4 regions of the Bacillus cereus group sp. BfR-BA-01316 genome follow, and region 2 is predicted to be linked to each of the others. Evidence: riboswitches for the same ligand, from Rfam matches in the RefSeq annotation. Region 2 holds a riboswitch; each other region holds the start of a gene.

Region 1 (3,217 bases), on a different contig from region 2:
ATTTGAATCATATGGATTAATTTGCTCTGTTGGATCTATATATTGTTGGTATTGTGCCTGTAAATCATACTGAGGTTGGTAACCATATTGGTTATATGGATCATAAGGATTGTAGGGATACATAAAAACATCCTCCATTTCTTTATAATTAGGTTAAATTCACCATAATGTATGTGCAAAAGCGGAGTAGTGGCACGGCAAATACCTATATACGCTGAAGGGATTAATTGTTTTTACCTATAAAAACTCGGTTTAAGTTGTTTAATAATGATCACATATGAGAAATCGGTATTACGGTTTTTGAAGCATGCAGGTGAATAGAGAGGTGAAATGAAAGAGTTTTACATTTGTATTTCATCTGTCGAATGGTATATACTGGATAGAAATAGGTTGCATAAAAGTTACAATCTTATCAAACTCGAAAATTTATATAAATATGTATAGACATTTACAAAAGAAAAGAGTAATTTAAATAGAGTAAAAAACAACTTGTAACATTTTCTAAATATATTGTAAAATGATTGTAACAAAACATACATAAAATGAAATAATACATAAGAAATAATGTTGGGGAAAAGGAGAGAGTATATTGTTCCGAAAAATAAAGGGTATATTAGTAGGGGTGCTATGCGTAGCTGTAGTAAGTGGTTGTGGCACAAAAGTAAGTGATGTGGCATTAGTAAGTGATTTTGGTGGGAACGTTGTAGAGGCTAAGGCTGATGTACAGGATTCAATTAGCTTAGTGGATGGGCGTACTGGTACTGAAGTGAAAAAAATAGACTTATCGAGTTTAGGTTATTTTGAAGATGAGGCGAAATTCAAAAAATCGGTAACGAAGGTTGCAGGTGAAGTCGGGAAAAGCGTCGACAAAAAGATGGTCCCTTCACGTATAGCGCCTGATGGATCATGGCAAGAAGGAAAGCCTTCTTATGAATTAATGGAAAAAGAGTTAGTAGACAAATTATTAAATGTAGGTATGTGGGATTCTACTTATCAGTTACCAATTGTGGAGAAAAAACCTACTGCAACATTAAGTGATGCGCAAGGCAGTGGTACTGTAATTGGTAGGTATGAAACGAATTTAGGTGGTTCAACTGGTGGTCGTATTGAGAATATTCGTTTATCTGCTCAGAGCGTAAGTGGAGTTGTTTTAGCGAAAGGAGACCGTTTCTCTTTTAATGCACTAATTGGAGATACAACACCAGATAAAGGGTACCAATTAGGAAAAGAAATTGTAGATGGTAAATTAGTAGATGGTTATGGTGGTGGCGTTTGTCAAACATCATCTACTTTATTCAATGCAGCAGATCAAGCTGGTTTGAAAATGGTAGAGAGAACTACACATTCTAAAACAGTAGGTTATGTACCACAAGGAAGAGATGCTACAATTGCGTATCCATATTTAGACTTAGTATTTGAAAACACGAATGATGCTCCTGTTAAGCTTTATATGGGCATACAGGGCGGGAAGTTAGTTGCTGAAGTACATAAGATGAGATAAATATCATAAGCTATAAGAATAAAAGATTTGAAGCCGGTATTTCTAAGTTTGTTAGAAGTACCGGCTTTTTGTGTACAGTTTATTAAGAATAGTAATTTTGGTGGTGTATTGTTTGTATGTTCGAAAAAAGTGTAGATTTAATTCTTAGTTTTCCTATTGATATTGTTATGATTTAACTGTATTCTTCATAATAACAAATTAATAAATGGAAAAATTTATTAGTTTTTTATCAAGAGAGATGGAGGGACTGGCCCGATGAAATCTCAGCAACAGGCTATAAAAGTACTGTGCTAATTCCAGCAAACGTATGAGGCGTTTGGGAGATGGGGGAAATGGATTAACATTCAACTCTTCTTATATGTGTAAGAAGAGTTTTTTGTCTAGAAAGGGGGGAGCAAAGTGAAATTTGATGTGGCGTATTTTTTAGAAAGTTTTCCGCAATTATTTAAGTATGTATACATAACTTTAGGGATTACTGTTGTTTCAATGATTATTTCTTTCGTTATAGGGATTGGCCTGGCGATCATTACAAAAAACAAAACGGAATTGTTATATCCAATTGCAAGGGTGTATATCTCTTTCTTTAGAGGAACACCGTTATTAGTTCAATTGTTTGTGTTGTATTTCGGATTGCCACAAATATTTCCGACTTTTACAGTACTTACAGCTATGCAAGCAACTTTAATTGGTCTCAGTTTAAATAATGCTGCTTATTTGTCAGAGATAATTCGAGGTTCATTAAATGCTGTAGAATCAGGACAAATGGATGCTTGTTTATCCGTAGGAATGACAAAAGCACAAGCGATGCGACAAATCATCTTTCCGCAGGCTATTCGTGTAGCTGTGCCGTCACTTGGAAATAATTTTGTTGGATTGTTAAAAGAATCTTCGTTATCTTTTGCACTTGGGGTAGCTGAAATTTTAGCGCAAGCGAAAATGCTAGCGGCGCAATCGTATCGTTATATGGAAAGTTATTTAGCGGTAGCGATTGTGTATTGGGTTATTACAATCGTAATTAGCTGGGGACAGAAAAAGTTGGAGAAGAAACTTGACGCACCGTATCTATAACAGAAATGAGGTGATATATGTGATTGAGATAAGTGATTTGTATAAATCCTATAAAAATAATGAAGTACTAAAAGGGATCTCACTTGCTGTGAAAAAAGGGGAAGTGGTAGTAATTATTGGACCTTCTGGTTCAGGGAAATCGACATTGCTGAGATGTTTGAATTTATTAGAACAACCGGATGATGGGAGTATTAGAATTGAAGATTTAGAGATTCATACGAAAAAACTTTATAAAAAAGAAATAATACGATTACGCCAAAAAACAGCTATGGTTTTTCAAAACTACAATTTATTTAAAAATAAAACAGCATTGAAAAATATTACAACGCCATTAACGGTTGTACAGAAAAAAAGTGAAGAAGAGGCAAAGGGAATAGCGAGAGAAATATTAAAACAAGTAGGCTTAGCTGGTAAAGAAGATTTTTATCCGGCAATGTTATCCGGCGGGCAACAGCAAAGGATTGGGATTGCTAGAGCAATGGCTTTAAATCCAGCTGTACTTTTGTTTGATGAACCGACTTCAGCACTTGATCCAGAATTAGTTAATGAGGTATTGCAAGTTATTAAAGAATTGGCAAGACAGCATATAACGATGGTTATTGTTACACATGAAATGAATTTTGCAAAAGAGGTGGCGGATCGCATTAT
Region 2 (3,217 bases):
ATATAAATTCGTTCTAATTTATCACGAACTGATTTTGCCTTTGCTAAGAAAGACATCGCCTCATTCATTTTTGTTTTATACTGAATTGAAACGTCGCGAATTTCCGTAGCATACTTCTCATCTGTCCCTGGTGCAACAATGAGATCATACATATCGATAATCTCATCCCCCTCACGGCTTGGGAAGTATTCATGCGGTGCTGTACTATCAAAAATTGCAAATCCTAATTCCCTTACAATAATCATATCGAGACTATTTGGATCAAATCCACAATGATACACTTCTACTTCAAACCCTTTTTCTTCTGCTGCCTTAGCTAATTTTTTGAGCATCGTTGATTTTCCAGAGCCTGGGCGTCCCTTTATAAAATAACGATGTGGTAACCCTTCTGTTAAATTAGGAACAAAATCAACTGCTCCTTTCGGTGTAGCAGCCCCTAAAAAACGGTGTTTCACGATTGATTTCTTCCCGCCTTTATCTGCAAATAGTTTCTGTATAAGCTGATCTGTTAATTCGTTTGCTTTATTAAAATCAATGTTATTAATATATATTTTTTCCCACTCATCATGTATAACTAACGCTTCTTTAAAACATCCATAAGCTGCTTGAAAGGCTTTACTCGCTTCTGAAACAAATCGTTCAATCTCTAATTTTTGCTTTCTTAATTTATCTGAGTCCCAAGCAACGCCTAAATTTATATACTCTTCTACAACTCCAGGCATTTTCGGCTCAATAACGTGTGGCGATGTCCCATCGACAATTCCTACATTTAGCTTCGGAATAATTACACCGTCAACTGACTTATTGTCAGAAGAACAATGTAAAAATTCAATATCATATCCTTTTCCAGTCCATTCACGCCCAATTGCTTTTATTAAAGAAGACTTCCCTGTTCCTGGACCGCCTTTTAAAATAAATAGCCTATCTAGCCCTTTTAAGCTCTCTTCATACAAGCTATAAAATCCTCTAGCTGTATTTCCACCAGCAAAATAGTTCAATACATTCCCTGTCACTGCACCCACCCCTTCGCAGCATTCTACTTACATAAGCTACAATATGCGAGAACCTTTATTTGGGTGAATACCTATTTTGTATTGCACTAAAAAAGGAAATGAATTACAATTTAAACGTACAGAAAATTCTAAACCTTAAAACTAAATAGACCTTTATCAAGAGAGGCAGAGGGACCGGCCCTTTGAAGCCCAGCAACCTCAGTTTATAAGAACTGAATAGGTGCTAATTCCTACAAAATACTTTGCATTTTGGAAGATAAATTTAACTACTGCATGTAAGGCTCATCTTTCTTGATTATGAAAGATGAGCTTTTTATTATTTGAAATACATATATTGGAGGTATTTAAAATGAAAGTAATTGACCTATCACAAACATTTGAAAACAATATGTCTCAATTTCCTGGGACACCAGAAATCCAACTAGAAGCAATTACAAGTGTTGAAGAGACAGGATATCAAGTTACAGATTTTCATTCTGTCGTTCATGTTGGCACGCATTGCGATGCTCCTGCACATTTTATTTCTGGTGCAACAACAATTGATCAATTATCTCTTGACCAATTTGTAGGCGAAGCAGTTCTAATCGATGTAACACATGTTCAAGGGCGAAAGTTACCTAAGGAAGTATTAAATACTACCGACATAAAAGAAGGAGATATTGTTATTTTCCACTCCAATTTATCTAATAAATGGAACACAGAAGCTTATGCGAAAGAAGCATTTTATCTTTCTGAAGAATTAGCTGAAGAACTAGTTAATTTAAAAATAAAATCTGTCGGTTTAGATTTCATTTCTCCCGATGAGGTAACTACAGAAACATCGCCTATTCATCACATATTACTAGGGAATAACATTTATTTAATTGAAAATCTAACAAATCTAGATGCCATTAAAATGAAGCGTTTCTTTTTCTCAGCAGCACCTTTAAAAATTAAAAATAGTGATGGTGCTTTTGCAAGAGCATTCGCCGTTATTTTTTAAAATAAGAACTACTTAAGAACACAAAAAAAGCAAAGATCATTTTTGACCTTTGCTTTTATATTTTTTATTTAAGTTAAGAAAGAATTGTTCCACCCTCGGACGTACCCAAGCTAAATAATCTTTATCTTTTTTCTTTGTACAAGCTATCTCTTCTCCATCTACCATTCCGACAAGTTCTAGCTCTAACAGCTGCCTCGTGAATGCTAGCATATTTACTTCTTCTGCTGGATACTCTTCTTTTAATTTCTCCTCAATTTCTCCCAATAAAAAACCGTCACGCATCATTGCTAGTGCATCAATCCAAAGTGGCGGCATTTCATATGTCTCTCCTGTAATCGTATCTTTTACAATATAATTCTTTTGCTCTTTTCGAAATTGAATCGTGTGTAAACATACAGTTGAATTTAATGTCAATTCCATCATACCACCCCTTTCATCATATCTGCATAGAAAAAAGGATGCGCGTGCACCCCTGCTTTTCTTTTCATAACACTACCGAACCGTTACACGAGCTAAAAGCTGCATGTCGATATTTTCCTCCATTATAAACGAAGTGTTTTATAAAAAAAACCCTTCTTTAAACATTTTATAAAATGTTTATATTTACACAACAAGAACACTTTTCTGAAAATAGTTTCTTCTAATGTACTACACTGTGGGTAAATAAATTTCCACTTTCGTTCCTACGCCCATACTACTTTGAATCGCGATACTCCCTTGATGTTCCTCAATAATTTTATATGTAATCATTAGCCCAAGGCCTGTACCATTCTCCTTTGTTGTATAAAACGCCTTTCCGATTTTCTCTATTTTCTCATTCTCTATACCAAATCCTTGATCCTCGACAGAAATACACAAATGTCCCTCAGTTTTTTCATATGCACAGATATGAATGTCTCCACCTTCTGGCATTGATTCTATTCCATTTTTAATAATATTTAATAAAACTTGTTTTAATTGTTTATCATCACCGTTTATAACTGGTAAATTTTCATCTACTTGCAAATGAAATTTCACTCCATATTTTGTTGCATAACTTTCCATTAGCTGTACAACATATAAAAGAATTTCCCGTATATTACACCATTTATAATTTGTTGGTTTCGGTTTTCCTAATAACATCAATTCACTAGCAAATCCGTTAATCCTTTCAATTTCTTGTAACATAATGTCGTAGCTCATCGTATCAGCAGGGTTTCTTTCTTTTTGCATTTGCGTAAAC
Region 3 (3,217 bases), on a different contig from region 2:
AGGCGTTCTTGTGCATGGAGATGTGCCGAGTAGCTCGTGAAGAAAATATGTCTTTAGACGTTGTCTCTGGAGGAGAATTATATACTGCACTCCAAGCAGGATTTCCGGCATCGCGCATTCATTTTCACGGAAATAATAAAACAGAAGAAGAAATGATTATGGCTCTTCAGGCGAATATTGGTTGTTTTGTGGTAGATAATTTCTTAGAATTAGAAATTTTACATGATTTAGCAGTGCAACATGGGAAATTTGTGAACATATTAATCCGTGTAACGCCTGGAGTAGAGGCACATACACACGAATATATAACAACAGGTCAAGAGGATTCGAAATTTGGATTTGGTGTTTCAAATGGTCAAGCGATGCAAGCAATTGAGCTAGCTTTGCAAAAATCAAATTATAATGTGCTAGGGATTCACTCGCACATCGGATCGCAAATATTCGAAACGGCTGGTTTTGTTCGAGCAATTGAAGTATTACGTCAATTTTTAGAAGAAGTGCGAGAGCGAACAAATTATGTAGTGAAAGTATTAAATGTCGGCGGAGGTTTCGGTATACGTTATACGGAGTCTGATACACCGTTAACACTTGAAACGTATGTGCACGCTGTAACAAGTACGGTGAGAGAGCAGTTTACATTATGTGAATATCCGCTTCCTGAAATATGGATTGAGCCAGGGCGTAGTATTGTAGGTGATGCTGGAACAACAATTTATACAGTCGGAGCGGTGAAAGAGATTCCTGGTATTCGGAAATATGTTTCAGTCGATGGTGGGATGACAGATAATTTAAGACCGGCTCTATATGGAGCGCGTTATGAAGCCATGTTGGCGAATCGAGGGAATGATGAGAATGAGGAACTTGTTTCGATTGCTGGGAAATGCTGTGAAAGTGGAGATATGCTGATTTGGGATATTAATCTACCGCAAGTTGCTTCTTCTGATTTACTAGCAATTTCTTGCACGGGAGCATATGGGTATTCGATGGCTAATAATTATAATCGTATTCGTAGACCGGCTGTAGTCTTCGCAAAAGGCGGAACATCACAAATTGTTGTAGAACGTGAAACATATGAAAATATTATTGGGAACGATCGCATACGTATTAAAGAACTTGTTTAAATATGAAAAAAGGAGTTGTTCAGGATGGGCAATTCTTTTTTTATAAAATAAATAAAATATATCGGAAAACTAGGATTGAAAAAAATCAGAATTGTGATAAAATACAAATACAAAGCTTATCAAGAGAAGCGGAGGGAACTGGCCCTACGAAGCTCGGCAACCTGCTTATAGAAAGCAAGGTGCTAAATCCAGCAAAATGGAATCCATTTTGAAAGATAAGGTAAAATATATTACCGAACAGTCTTTTCGAAATGGGAAAGATTTTTTTTATGAATAAAAAGGGGGGCTGTTTGCGTGAGCGTACGGGAACATTTTGATGAAGTGTCCGAAAAAATTCAAACGATGCTTGCTGATATGAAATATGGTTCAATTACAATTGTTGTGCAAGATGGAAAAGTGATTCAATTAGAGAAAAGTGAAAAGGTCCGTTTAAAGTAAAAAGCGCTGACTAGAAAAACTAGAGGCGGTTTTAATCTATTTTATTAGATTAAAACCGTCTTTTTGCTTTTACAGGGGGAAAAAACATGTTGACGTACGAAACGTGGAAAGAAAATAGTGTTTCATTTTCTGAAGAAAATGAAACGAAGGGTGCGTTATCGGTATTAAGTTGGGCTTATAGAGAGTATAAAGATGAAATTGTATATGCATGTAGCTTTGGGGTGGAGGGAATGGTTTTATTGTATCTTATAAACCAAGTAAATCCATCTGCTAAAGTTGTATTTTTAGATACAAATGTTCATTTTCAAGAAACATACGAATTAATTAAGAAGGTACGCGAGAGATTTCCTTCATTAAATATTATAGAAAAACAGCCAGAACTTACACTTGATGAACAAGCGAAGCTTCATGGAGAGAAGTTATGGGAAAGTAATCCGAATCTCTGTTGTAAGATAAGAAAAATTTTGCCGCTAGAAAAATCATTAGCAGCCGAAAAAGCGTGGATATCAGGCCTTAGAAGGGAACAATCAGAAACGCGTAAGCATACACAGTTTATAAATCAAGATCGTCGTTTTCAATCTATTAAAGTTTGTCCGCTCATTCATTGGACTTGGAAAGAAGTTTGGCGATATGTATACAAACATAGTTTGCCATATAACCCATTGCATGATGTTGGCTATCCGAGTATTGGGTGTGAGAAATGTACATTACCTGTAGGTGATGGTGGCGACTCAAGAGATGGAAGATGGGCTGGGAAAATGAAGACAGAATGTGGACTTCACTTTCAATGAGATAGATTTTGAAATAAAGCTAAGAAGGGATATAAGAAGATGAGTACAACAAATGAATTAGTAAATCGCATTGATGAAACATATGACATATCGAACATTGTAAAGGGAATCGAGCTAGACAAAATTGCACTTAGTGATTTAGAACTTTTGGCGACAGGAGGATATAGCCCTCTTACAGGATTTTTAGGGAAGAGAGAGTATGACTCAGTAGTAGAAACGCTTCGTTTAGCAAATGGTAGCGTATGGAGTATACCGATTACATTACCGGTAACAGAAGAAGTAGCAGAGAAACTGCAGGTTGGAGAGGAAGTAAAACTTGTCAACGCCGGAAATGTATATGGTGTCATTAGAATAGAAGATATTTTTGTACCAGATAAAGAAAAAGAAGCGTTACTTGTATATAAAACGCCGGATGAGGCTCATCCAGGAGTGAAAAAATTATATGAACGATCAAATGTTTACGTTGGAGGAGCTATTACTCTTATAAAACGCTTTGAAAATAATCTATTTCCTTCTTATCATTTAGATCCAATTGAAACGAGAGAAGGATTTAAAAAACGTGGTTGGAAAACAGTAGTCGGATTTCAAACGAGAAACCCGGTACATCGTGCCCATGAGTATATTCAAAAGTCGGCACTTGAAATTGTAGATGGTCTCTTTTTAAACCCGCTCGTTGGTGAAACGAAATCAGATGATATTCCTGCTGATGTAAGGATGGAAAGTTATGAAGTATTACTACAGAATTACTATCCAAAAGATCGTGTTTTTTTAGGGGTATTTCCTGCAGCGATGCGATATGCAGGTCCAAGGGAAGCGATATTTCATGCATTAGTAAGAAAGAATTTTGGATGTACCCACTTTATTGTA
Region 4 (3,217 bases), on a different contig from region 2:
GCAATAACAAATTCTCTTTGTTTCAATGAAAGTACTTGCGCCCGAATGAGACGTGCCATGCCAATCCATCCCGTTAACGCAAGGGCGATTATAATTGTAAAAAGTCCTGGTTTCATAATGATTAATAGTAAAATAACAATTAACAAATATGGGATACCGTATAACACTTCAATCCCTCTTATAATCCACTCATCAATTAACGTTCCAAGACGATTACGCCCTCTCACATATCCACTAAAACCTCCGATAAGTACACCAAGCCCTATATCAAGAGCTGCTGCTACCAATCCAACTGTTAATGAAATTTTCCCACCAGCCCAAGTACGCGCCCAAATATCTCTCCCTAAATCGTCTGTTCCGAACCAATGCTCACTACTAGGCGGTAAATTAGTTGCTTCTTTTACTTGTTCACTCGCAGTAAATGACGTTAAACTTTCGCCAATAAGCGAGAAAATAATAATTAGTAATAACGTCACTGCCCCTAAAACTGCTATAGGGTTTGATATAAACTTGCGAAACACTTCCTTTTTCCGGCTAATCGTTTGCTGATCTTTATTTATCGTTAATTCTTTTTTCTCTTCATTCGTTAATAACTGGTCATTAATTTCATAAGCCCCCATTTAAACATCACCCTCCTTACGTAATAGAACGAATGCGCGGATCAACAATACGATGAATGATATCTGTAATAAAAATACATACAATTAATAGCGCACTATAGAAAATGGTTGTTCCCATAATCACCGGATAATCTCGGTTAAAAATACTATCTACAAAATATTTTCCTAAACCAGGAATTGAAAAGATTTTTTCAATAACGAAAGTCCCTGTTAAAAGTCCAGCCATTAATGGGCCAACAAATGTAAGTACCGGAACAATCGCATTTCGAAGAGCATGTCTTATAATGATTTTCTTAATTGGTATACCTTTCGCTCTCGCTAGCTTAATATAATCACTCTGCAACACTTCAATCATATTAGAGCGAACAAATCTTGTAATAACTGCGATTGGCCCGAGCGCTAATGCGAAGGAAGGTAATACAGTATGCTCAAATGTTCCCCAAGACGCTACTGGTAAAAGTTCAAATTGAATGGCGAATACTTGTATGAATAGCGGCGCTAAAATAAAACTCGGAATAGAAATACCGAGAATCGCAAGCAAGCTCACACTATAATCAATTACTTTCCCGTGATATAGAGCAGCAAATGTACCTGCGGCAATTCCGACTAACAACGAAATAACAAGTGCTTGTAGACCAATGATGGCCGATGGGCCAAAGCCGGTCGTTATAATTTCTGATACGCCTTGACCTGTCGATTGAACAGATTCACCAAAATCAAAATGAACTACGCCATCTAAATAAGCAACATACTGATTCCATAACGGTTCATCAAGGTGATACTTCGCTCTCATATTTTGTATCACTTCTTCAGGAAAGATTTTCGCGTCTGATGAAAATGGATCCCCTGGAATAATATGCATAATTAAAAATGTTACTGTCGTAATAACCCATAGCGTGAATACCATAACCGATAGTTTTTTAATAACATACACTTCAATAACCCCCTAAACAAATGAATTTACTTTGTTTTATTGACATATTTGTTCCCATCATTCCTTCTCCACTTCTTAAAACACAAAAAGCCTTGATCTTAAAAAATAAGATCAAGGCTTAATAAAACTATGCCCATCACTTATCTTTCAAGACTTGCTTGCTGGAATTAGCACGGTGTTCTATTTCAGAACCCGCTGCTGAGGTGTCATAGGGCCAGTCCCTCTACCTCTCTGGATAAGTAAATTGCTATATTATTATTTGGTTCAAATTGTATATTTTGAATTATAATTCTGAAAAAATGAAAAGTCAATCAAATTGGATATATTTAGAAAAATCAGTTTTCGTTGATACTCATAATAAAACAGAAATTCAATGGGTATTAAGTATTCGAGGATTGAAGGCGCATATAGGTGAACTTTATTAGTATCTACTGTATATAGTATTTTTACGTAAATAAGAAAAAATAACCTTGCATGCGCAAGGTTATTTTTCCGTTTCTGTTTGAAAACGTTTATAGTATGTCGATGCTGTTGAAAAATTAATTTCTATATCACGAATCAACGATGAGTCTTCTTCTTTAGCTAACTTCTGTAATTTTTTCATTGCTTGTTCCGATTCATTTAAGAAACCAACATACATTTCATGTTCTTGTTCTTTCGACTTCGGTACACGAATTTCTTTACGCATATGATCTATATCTTCTAGCATGCCCGTTGTTACATTTTGCACGTCTTCCTTATATTTAGCATTAGTTATTTCCTTACCGCCCTTTTCTTTTGCCACTTCAAATAACTGTAACGCTTTATTAATTTCCTTGTTCATCTTCGCATCATACTTTTCATGTACCTCGCGATACGCTTTCATATCTTCTGTCTGTTCAGTAGATTGCTCTACCTTTTCTTTCGGTTCTTTCGTATCTTTCGTGTCTTTATTTCCATTACATCCCGCTAGAAGGAGCATACCCCCAAGCATTGCAATACCGAAAACCTTCTTCATCTCTTATTCTCCTTTTATCTACATCTACTACGAATTACAGTTTTTCTTATCTCCACTTGTTTTATTATACCGAGAACATCCTAAATTTTGCACTTAAGATGATTTCTTAATATGTATATCAACATTTTTGTCACAGTATCGTCACTTTATTCAAGTAACTTTTGCACTCCTTTACTATGCCACCTTACAAAACTGTAAGCACACGTAGAGAACAAACCATGCTAGACTTACATATGCATAACGCAAGCGTAGTTAAGTTTCTAAGGAGAATCATCCATGTACAATACAATACCTTTTATGGGAGAAGATATTCGTGTCCTTATTCGCGAAAAATCACTCCATATTGAAAATACAGAGAGCCTTCGCCGCGTATTAAAAAAGAAGCATGCTCCATTTCAGTTAGCACAACATTTAAAACAACAACATACAAATAAATTTCATACTGTACTCAATATATCTGATAAATCATTAACAATCGAAATTATCGGTCATGTTTATATCGGAAACTTTGCAGATGCTTTAAAAGAAATTCCACGTATACCGAAGATTGCTCCTATTATCGTTGAGAGGGCATATAGAATTACAGATCATACTGATATTATTGACTGCGGAGAGAAAGAGGTCGATAGCAACCGTTGGGTATGGGATAAACTTGCTTTCTTATAT

What was found. Region 2 has a riboswitch for S-adenosylmethionine ahead of MR071_RS10735 (cyclase family protein). Riboswitches for the same ligand answer to the same signal wherever they lie in the genome.
Positions count from the first base shown of each region.
Region 1: it holds a riboswitch for S-adenosylmethionine, as region 2 does, so the genes downstream of both, MR071_RS06445 (amino acid ABC transporter permease) here and MR071_RS10735 (cyclase family protein) in region 2, are expected to answer to the same signal.
Region 3: it holds a riboswitch for S-adenosylmethionine, as region 2 does, so the genes downstream of both, MR071_RS19075 (YezD family protein) here and MR071_RS10735 (cyclase family protein) in region 2, are expected to answer to the same signal.
Region 4: it holds a riboswitch for S-adenosylmethionine, as region 2 does, so the genes downstream of both, MR071_RS14605 (ABC transporter permease) here and MR071_RS10735 (cyclase family protein) in region 2, are expected to answer to the same signal.

Region 1 covers NZ_JAKUGX010000005.1:129,464-132,680, forward strand. Annotated here, with positions in the region: gene MR071_RS06435 (hypothetical protein) at 1-123, opposite strand, end outside; gene MR071_RS06440 (VanW family protein) at 590-1,501, shown strand; SAM riboswitch class I at 1,725-1,831, shown strand; gene MR071_RS06445 (amino acid ABC transporter permease) at 1,901-2,569, shown strand; gene MR071_RS06450 (amino acid ABC transporter ATP-binding protein) at 2,589-3,217, shown strand, end outside.
Region 2 covers NZ_JAKUGX010000010.1:86,407-89,623, reverse strand. Annotated here, with positions in the region: gene MR071_RS10740 (PRK06851 family protein) at 1-1,013, opposite strand, end outside; SAM riboswitch class I at 1,164-1,276, shown strand; gene MR071_RS10735 (cyclase family protein) at 1,363-1,995, shown strand; gene MR071_RS10730 (hypothetical protein) at 2,032-2,415, opposite strand; gene MR071_RS10725 (ATP-binding protein) at 2,644-3,217, opposite strand, start outside.
Region 3 covers NZ_JAKUGX010000028.1:26,879-30,095, forward strand. Annotated here, with positions in the region: gene lysA (diaminopimelate decarboxylase) at 1-1,121, shown strand, start outside; SAM riboswitch class I at 1,235-1,343, shown strand; gene MR071_RS19075 (YezD family protein) at 1,416-1,559, shown strand; gene MR071_RS19080 (phosphoadenylyl-sulfate reductase) at 1,646-2,350, shown strand; gene sat (sulfate adenylyltransferase) at 2,390-3,217, shown strand, end outside.
Region 4 covers NZ_JAKUGX010000017.1:64,808-68,024, forward strand. Annotated here, with positions in the region: gene MR071_RS14600 (ABC transporter permease) at 1-620, opposite strand, end outside; gene MR071_RS14605 (ABC transporter permease) at 637-1,554, opposite strand; SAM riboswitch class I at 1,692-1,796, opposite strand; gene MR071_RS14610 (hypothetical protein) at 2,039-2,551, opposite strand; gene MR071_RS14615 (hypothetical protein) at 2,828-3,217, shown strand, end outside.